DNA from 2 places in the Oceanibaculum nanhaiense genome. Region 2 is predicted to be linked to the other one. Evidence: riboswitches for the same ligand, from Rfam matches in the RefSeq annotation. Region 2 holds a riboswitch; the other holds the start of a gene.
The links. A riboswitch is a leader RNA that binds a small molecule or an ion and turns the genes downstream of it on or off. The one in region 2 is predicted to bind S-adenosylmethionine.
Positions count from the first base shown of each region.

Region 1 (4,208 bases), on a different contig from region 2:
GGAATGGCTGCGCATCGGCGGCTACTGGTATCCGCGCGGCGGCATCCCCATCGATGTGTTCTACCAGACCGGCCCGGCACCCGAGGGCGTATGGATCCCCGATCAGGGCGTGCCCTCCTATCGCGGCCGGGGATGACGGAAGACATCAAATCCCGCATCCGGGAGCAGGCGCTGGCGCTGGGCTTCGACGCCGTCGGCTTCGCGCCGGCGCAATTGAGCGATCAGGTGCGGCAATGGCTGGCCGAGTATCTGGCCGAGGGCCGGCACGGCGATATGGGCTGGATGGTCGATAAGGCCGATCGGCGCGGCGACCCGCAGGTGCTGTGGCCCGACGCGCGCAGCATCGTCGTGCTGGGCATGAATTACGGGCCGGGCCGCGATCCGCTGGCGATCCTCGACCACCCGGAGCGCGCCGGCATCTCGGTCTATGCCCAGGGGCGCGACTACCACGATCATGTGAAGAACCGGCTGAAGGCGCTGGCGCGCTGGATGGCCGACGAAATCGACAGCGGCGTGAAGGTGTTCGTCGATACCGCCCCTGTGATGGAAAAGCCGCTGGGCCAGCAGGCCGGCCTCGGCTGGCAGGGCAAGCACACCAACCTGGTCTCGCGCGGCTATGGCTCCTGGCTGTTCCTGGGCGAGGTCTATTCGACGCTGGACCTCGCCCCCGACGCGACGGAGATCGACCATTGCGGCAGCTGCACGCGCTGCCTGACCGTCTGCCCGACCGACGCCTTCCCCGCGCCTTACCAGCTCGATGCCCGGCGCTGCATCTCCTACCTGACCATCGAGCATAAGGGCGTCATCGCGCGCGAGTTCCGCGTGCCCATGGGCAACCGCATCTATGGCTGCGACGACTGCCTCGCCGTCTGCCCCTGGAACAAGTACGCGACCCCCACCGGCCACGAGGCCTTCCTGCCGCGCGCCGAGCTGATGGCCCCGCGCCTGGCCGACCTGGCGCAGCTCGACGATGCCGGGTTCCGGCAGCTCTTCTCCGGCTCCCCCATCAAGCGCATCGGCCGCGACCGTTTCGTGCGCAACGTGCTGATCGCGATTGGCAACAGCGAATCGCAAACGCTTGTTCCAATTACGGAAACCCTTCTAACTGACGAGTCTTCCCTGGTGCGCGGCATGGCGGTCTGGGCGCTGTCGCGGCTGCTCGATGCCGGCCTGTTCGCGGCGTTGCGTGAAACGCATCTGCCGACCGAGACGGATGAAGACGTTAGGGCGGAGTGGGAAGCGCCCTAACGTCCTTCTCCTTCCTCATAAGATCGTCTGCGTTCACCTCAAACCGTCATTCCCGCACTTGTTGCGGGAATCCAGGGTTCAGCCTGCTCGGCAAACATCCAGCAAACGGAAGCCTGGACCCCCGCAACAAGTGCGGGGGTGACGGTCTGAGGAAACTGGGACGAAGAAAGAAACCCATAAGCTCCCCCGTTGACTCCTCCATCCCCCGCCCGTATTTTTCCGCTTAGCGCCGATTTGAGCAGCAGCTTGCGGGCGCTTTACAAATGCAGCTAAAGCGTCGGCCCCATTCCGCCCAGCTTTAGCTGCGGCGGATTTTTTTTGACGAGCATGCGGAGATGGATCATGGACGCGACCACCCTGAAGGCCCTGCAGGCGCCGCTGAAGGCGCAGTACAAGGACCAGCCGGACGCCGCGAAGATCACCCTGAAGGCCGACGGCAAGCTGGGTGAGGAAGCCATCACCTGCTCCGTCGATACCGGGCGGGCGCTGGTCGAGGCCGGCCTGCATCCCGCCACCGGCGGCGACGGGCTGTCCGCCTGTTCCGGCGACATGCTGCTGCAGGCGCTGGTGGCCTGCGCCGGTGTCACGCTGAAGGCGGTCGCCACAGCGCTGGGCATCGAGATCCGCGAAGGCACGGTGAAAGCCGAGGGTGACCTCGACTTCCGCGGCACGCTGGCGGTGGACCGCGACGCCTCGGTCGGGTTCACCGATATCCGCCTCAGCTTCGACATCGACACCGACGCGACCGAGGAGCAGCTGGCCAGCCTGTTCAAGCTGACCGAGCGCTATTGCGTGGTGTTCCAGACGCTGAACACCAAGCCGGTGCTGGCGGTCAGCCACAGGGTCAATGGCAAAGCCAAGGCTGCCTAACAACAAAACTGTACTGTGTAATTTTTTCGATTGACGACACCGAAACTGTAGATTACAAAGACTTCATAGCGCCGATTTGAGGCTCAGCTTGCGGGGCGCTTTATAAATTCTGCTAAAGAGAGCGGGCGAATCCGCCCGGCTCTGGAGCCGAGGCGGATATTTTTTTGCCTTGGCCGAAGACCAGTCGGACACCCCACTCTTCCGAGCCTCCTTACCTGCGACCGGAAAACCGGCGCACACGAAGGAGAGCAAGATGACCATCAAGATCACCCGCCGCACCTTTCAGCTCGGCACGCTTGCCGCCGCCGCAATCGCCCTGACAGTCGGGGCGGGCGCCGCACAGGCCGCTCCCGACCGCATCGGCCTCGACTATGCCTATTACAATCCGGTCAGCCTGCTGCTGAAGGACAAGGGCTGGGTCGAGGAGGAGTTCAAGAAGGACGGCATCGATGTCCGCTGGGTGCTGAGCCTCGGCTCCAACAAGGCGCTGGAATACCTGAATGGCGGCTCCATCCAGTTCGGCTCTACTGCCGGCGGCGCGGCGCTGGTCGGCAAGGCCAACGGCAACCCGATCAAGGCGATCTACATCTATTCTCGCCCGGAATGGACGGCGCTGGTCACCGGCAAGGACAGCGGCATCAAATCCGTCGCCGACCTGAAGGGCAAGCGCGTCGCCGTGACCCGCGGCACCGACCCGCATCTGTTCCTGCTGCAGGCGCTGAACCAGGCCGGCCTGACCGAGAAGGACATCAAGCCGGTGCTGCTGCAGCACCCCGATGGCGGGCGCGCGCTGGTCAGCGGCCAGGTCGATGCCTGGGCCGGCCTCGACCCGCACATGGCCAAGCATGAGCTGCAGGAAGGCGCCCGGCTGTTCCACCGCGACCCGGCGCTGAACACCTATGGCGTGCTGAATGTCCGCGAGGATTTCGCGACGGAGAACCCGGAGATCGTCGAGCGGCTGCTGAAAGTCTATGAGCGCGCCCGCAAATATTCCCTGGAGAACCCGGACGAGCTGCGCTCCTACCTGGTGAAGGCCGCGAAGGTCGAGGACGAGATCGCCCGGAAGCAGCTGGGCGAGCGCACCGACCTCACCAACCCGGTGATTGGCGAGGAGCACCGCAAGGCACTGACCGCCGCCGGCACCGTGCTGAAGGAGATCGGCGTGCTGAAACCCGATACCGACGTGCCGGCGCTGGTCGCCGACCTGATCGACGACCAGTACATCCAGCGCGTCAACCGGCAGCAGGCGGCGCAGCGATGACCGCCGAGGTCTATGACCGCGACACGGCGAATACGGCGGCAGTCCCCTCGGGGGCTGCCGCTGGAGCCGTCGTTGGGGCGCGCCGGCGGCATCCGCTGGCGGCACTTGCCGGCACCAAGGGGCTGATCGTCCCGGCCCTGCTGCTGGCGGGCTGGGCGGCGCTGTCCTGGACCGGCGTGTTCGCGCCCAATCTGGTGCCCAGCCCGGAAGCGGTGCTGGCGGAAATCTCCGCCCTGTGGGCCAGCGGCGAGCTGACCAGCCATATCGGCGTCACGCTGACCCGGGTGTTCTTCGGCTTCCTCGCCGGCACCGCGGCGGCGACGCTGCTGGGCGCGCTGACCGGCTATTCCCGCACCACGCGGGAGCTGCTCGATCCCACGCTGCAGGCGCTGAAGGCGGTGCCCTCGCTGGCCTGGGTGCCGCTGTTCATCCTGTGGTTCGGCATTTTCGAGGCCTCCAAGGTAACGCTGATCGCGGTCGGCGTTTTCTTCCCGATCTATCTGAATCTGGTCGAGGGCATTCAGGGCGTTGACCGCAAGCTGGTGGAAGTGGCGAAGCTGAACCGCTTCAGCCGGCTGGATCTGGTCCGCCGGGTGCTGCTGCCGGCCACCCTGCCCTCCTATGTGGTGGGCCTGCGCGCCGGTCTGGCGCTGGGCTGGATGTTCGTCATCGCCGCTGAGCTGATGGGGGCGAGCGAGGGCCTCGGCTATCTGATGGTCGATGGCCAGATGACCGGCCGCCCGGCGGTGATCGTCGCCAGCCTCATCCTGTTCGCCATCGCCGGCAAGCTGACCGATGCCATTCTGGCCGCCTCGGCGCGCCCGTTCCT
Region 1 covers NZ_MPOB01000004.1:295,634-299,841, reverse strand. Annotated here, with positions in the region: gene queF (preQ(1) synthase) at 1-136, shown strand, start outside; gene queG (tRNA epoxyqueuosine(34) reductase QueG) at 133-1,248, shown strand; gene BKM74_RS08925 (OsmC family protein) at 1,591-2,118, shown strand; SAM riboswitch at 2,177-2,255, shown strand; gene BKM74_RS08920 (aliphatic sulfonate ABC transporter substrate-binding protein) at 2,372-3,379, shown strand; gene BKM74_RS08915 (ABC transporter permease) at 3,376-4,208, shown strand, end outside.
Region 1: another riboswitch for S-adenosylmethionine. It lies ahead of BKM74_RS08920 (aliphatic sulfonate ABC transporter substrate-binding protein); the one in region 2 lies ahead of BKM74_RS07135 (methionine ABC transporter ATP-binding protein).

Region 2 (4,208 bases):
AGTAGCCGATCAGGCTGACGATGGCCAAAGTCAGGCCCAGCAGGATGCCGGGCAGGGCTTCGGGCACCAGCACCTTGGCGATGACCTGGTAGGGCGTGGCGCCCATCGCCTCCGCCGCCTCGACCAACCCGCGATCGACCTCGCGGATCGCCGTCTCGACGATGCGCGCGATAAAAGGCACGGCGGCCACGGTCAGCGGCACGATGGCGGCGCTGGTGCCGATGGAGGTGCCGGCCACCAGCCGCGTGAACGGGATGATCGCCACCACCAGGATGATGAAGGGCGTCGAGCGGGTGGCGTTCACCAGCACCCCGCCGATGCGGTTGAACAGCGGGGCGGCCAGCATCTCGCCCCGGCCGGAGGTCGCCAGCCAGACGCCGAGCGGCAGGCCTAGCGCGGTGCCGATGGCGCCGGACAGGGCGACCATGTAGAGCGTGTCGAGCGTGGCTTCAGCCAGCAGCACGAAGAGCTGGTGCGACATGGCCCAGGACCTCCACGGAAAGTTGATGGGATTGGAAGAAGGCGAGCGCGGTGCCGAGCGTCTCGCCGCCGGGCAGGGCGACCACCAGCGTGCCGAAGGGCCGGCCCTGGATATGGTCGATGCGCCCCGACAGGATGTTGGCGTCGATGCCGTGATGCCGGGCAAGCCGGCTGAGGATCGGCTGGTCGGCGCTGTCCCCGATGAAGCGGACCAGCAGGATCGCCTCGCCGCCGGGCTGCGGCTCTGCCTGCAGCTGGTTGGCGAGAACCGGCGGCAGGTCGATGCCGGTCACCATGCCGATGAAGGACCGCGTGGTCGGGTGCTGCGGCCGGGTGAACACCTCGAACACGCTGCCCTGTTCGATTACCTTGCCGGCCTCCAGCACCGCCACCTTGTGGCAGATCTCCTTGATGACATGCATCTCGTGGGTGATCAGCACCACGGTCAGCCCCAGCTTGCGGTTGATCTCGGCGATCAGCCGCAGCACGTCGCGCGTGGTTTCCGGGTCCAGCGCGCTGGTCGCCTCGTCGCATAGCAGCACCTTCGGCTCGGTCGCCAGCGCACGGGCGATGCCGACGCGCTGCTTTTGCCCGCCGGAGAGTTCGGCGGGGTAGCGGTCGCGCTTGTCGGACAGGCCGACCAGCTCCAGCAGCGGCTCGACCTTGGCCTTGATCCCGTCCTTCGACACGCCGGCCAGTTCCAGCGGCAGCGCCACATTGTCGAACACGCTGCGCGAGGACAGCAGGTTGAAATGCTGGAAGATCATGCCGATGCCCCGGCGCTCGCGGCGCAAGGCGGCACCGGACAGGGAGGATATCTCCACGCCATCGACCAGCACCCGGCCGGCGGTGGGTTTTTCGAGCTGGTTGATGACGCGGATCAGCGTCGATTTGCCGGCACCGGACCGGCCGATGATGCCGTAGATCTCGCCGGCCCCGATGGTGAGGCTGACATCGTCCAGTGCCGTGACTGCGGGGCCACCCTGCTTGGGCGGCGGGTAATGCTTGGAGACCTGATCGAGCTGGATCATGTCTGGGACTCCTGACTTAGAGAGCACGAACGGTCCCCGCCTGCGGGCGGGTTCGGTCGCTATGGGAAAAGGAGAAAAGGGCCGGGCGCTCTAGGGCGAGGGCCAGGCCAGGCCGGCTGTCAGGTGCGACAGCGGCAGCGGCGCATTCGGCGGGTTGCGCCGGGCAGCGACGGGAAATCAGGCAATAAAAAAAGCGCACGCATGGCTCACTCCATCAACAGACGGGGAAACCACGAATACGCTCCGTGGCGCTTTAGCGTTTGTTGACGCGGCGCAAGCTGCTCCCTCAAATCACCGCGAGACAGGTTGCCCTGTCTGTCCCTGAAAATAGGGACGGCTGTTTTTCCGTCAAGCGGAAATGCACGCAGGAGGGGGCTGAATTTTTTGCAACGCACAATGGGGCTGATATCCCTCGCCCCCTTCCGGGGCGAGGGGAGAGGGAAGTGCCCCTACATCACCGCCTGGCCGACGGTGAGGCCGCCGCAGACATTCAGCACCTGGCCGGTGACGAAGCCGGCCTCATCGGACATGAAATAAGCGCAGGCCGCCGCCACTTCCGACGGCTGGCCGATGCGGCCGACCGGCACGGTGGCGATCAGCGCCTCGGCCTGCGGGCTGCCGGGTGGGTTGGCGTCGCGGAACAACTCGGTCTCGATCGGGCCGGGGGCGACACAGTTCACGGTGATGCCGTCGCGCGCCAGTTCCAGCGCCCAGCTGCGGGTGAAGCCGACCACGGCGGCCTTGGTGGCGCCATAGGTGCCGCGCCCGTCCTTGCCCAGCGCCGCGCGGCTGCCGATATTCACGATCCGGCCATGCCGCTTCGCCTTCATCGCCGGCAGCACGGCCTGGCTGCATTGCATCAGCGCGCGCATGTTCACCGCGATCATCTGCTCGAAGGCGGGCAGGGTGGCCTGCTCCAGCCGTTCCACGGTGATGAGGCCGGCATTGTTCACCAGATTATCGACCTGATAGCTTTTCGCTATCTCGGCCAGCGCGCGGGCGGTGTCGGCTGCGTCCGACAGATCGCCGGTCACATAGTCGCCGGGAAAACCGTCCTTCGGCGCGCTGCGTGACAGACCGATCACATGATGGCCGCGCGCCGCCATGTCTTTCGCCAGCGCCAGGCCAATGCCCCGGCTGGCCCCGGTGATGAGGGTGATGGGTTTCGGCAAATCTTCCTCCCTGACGACTTTTGTCGCAAATTGTGCTGTCGCAAACTTGTAAAGTTTGCTGACGACTTTGTTTTCTGTGCGTAGCATGATGCCGATAAGCGCCCGGACCAATCAAGGCGTGAGATCGAACACAATTTTTCGCATCGGGAATCACCATGTCCAAGCGTGTGCTCATCGCCCAGATCATGCACGAAACCAATACGTTCAGCCTGCTGCCGACGGATGAGGACTCCTATCGCCGCCGCTATCTCGGCATCGGCGACGAGATCGTCGGTCAGTTTCGCGGCACCCGCACAGAACTGGGCGGCTTCATCGACGCCGCCGAGCGCTTCGGCTGGACCACGGTGAACGCCGTCGCCGCCAATGCGACGCCATCCGGCAAGGTGACGGCGGCGTGCTGGACCCTGCTGAAGGGCGCCGTGCTGGACGCGCTGGACAAGCAGGGGCCGGTCGATGGCATCTGCCTTGCCCTGCATGGCGCCATGGTGACGGAAACCGAGGACGATGCAGAGGGCGCGCTGCTGGAAGCGCTGCGCCGCCGCCTCGGCCCACGCGTGCCGATTGCCGTCACGCTGGATCTGCACGCCAATGTCAGCGATGCGATGGCGGAAAATGCCAATGCCATCATCGCCTACCGCACCTATCCGCATATCGACCAGTTCGAGCGCGCGGTCCAGGCCGCCGATCTGGTGAATGAGATGATGGAGGGCCGGCTGGAACTGTCCTGCATCGTCGCCCGCCCGCCCTCGCTGGATGGCTGTGATCATGGCCGCACCAGCGCCGGTGTCGGCCCGATGGTCGACCTGCTGGCCCGGGCAGCGGAATATGAGAAGGAGACCGGGATCCATGCGATCTCCATCCATGCCGGGTTCCAGTGGTCGGACATCCATATGGCCGGCCCGTCCGTCTCGATCAGCCACAATCCGGCAGTGACGCGGCGCGCGAAGGATATTCTGGACATGCTGGTGCGCGAGATCTGGGACACCCGCGACAAGCAGACTGTGCATTACCAGACGCTGGGGGTCGCGGTGGCCGAGGCGCTGAAGGGCGAGGACGGCACTGGCAAGCCGCTGGTCATCGCCGACCCGACGGACAATCCGGGCGGTGGCGGCTATGGCGACACGACGAACCTTTTGCGTGCGCTGCTGGAGGCCGGGGTGAAGAATGCCTGCTTCTGCCCGATTACCGATCCGGCGGCGGTGCAGGCCGGCCAGAAGGCCGGTGTGGGCGCCACCATCAGCGTCGATCTGGGCGGCCATACCGACCCTGCCTTCGGCGCACCGATCAAGTGCACCGGCGTGGTGAAGCATCTGGGCGACGGCCGCTTCGTGCATGACGGGCCGATGTGGAAGGGCGTGGTCATGCAGATGGGGCCGACCATGGTGCTGGAGGTGGACGGCATCGAGATCGTCGTCACCAGCAACCGGCAGCAGACCACCGACCATCAGGCCTTCCTGACCAACGGTATCGACCCGCTCAAGAAGAGCGTTATCGTGGTGAAGAGCGCGCATCATTTCCGTGCCGC
Region 2 covers NZ_MPOB01000003.1:384,078-388,285, reverse strand. Annotated here, with positions in the region: gene BKM74_RS07140 (methionine ABC transporter permease) at 1-481, opposite strand, end outside; gene BKM74_RS07135 (methionine ABC transporter ATP-binding protein) at 450-1,511, opposite strand; SAM riboswitch at 1,745-1,819, opposite strand; gene BKM74_RS07130 (SDR family oxidoreductase) at 1,961-2,683, opposite strand; gene BKM74_RS07125 (M81 family metallopeptidase) at 2,839-4,208, shown strand, end outside.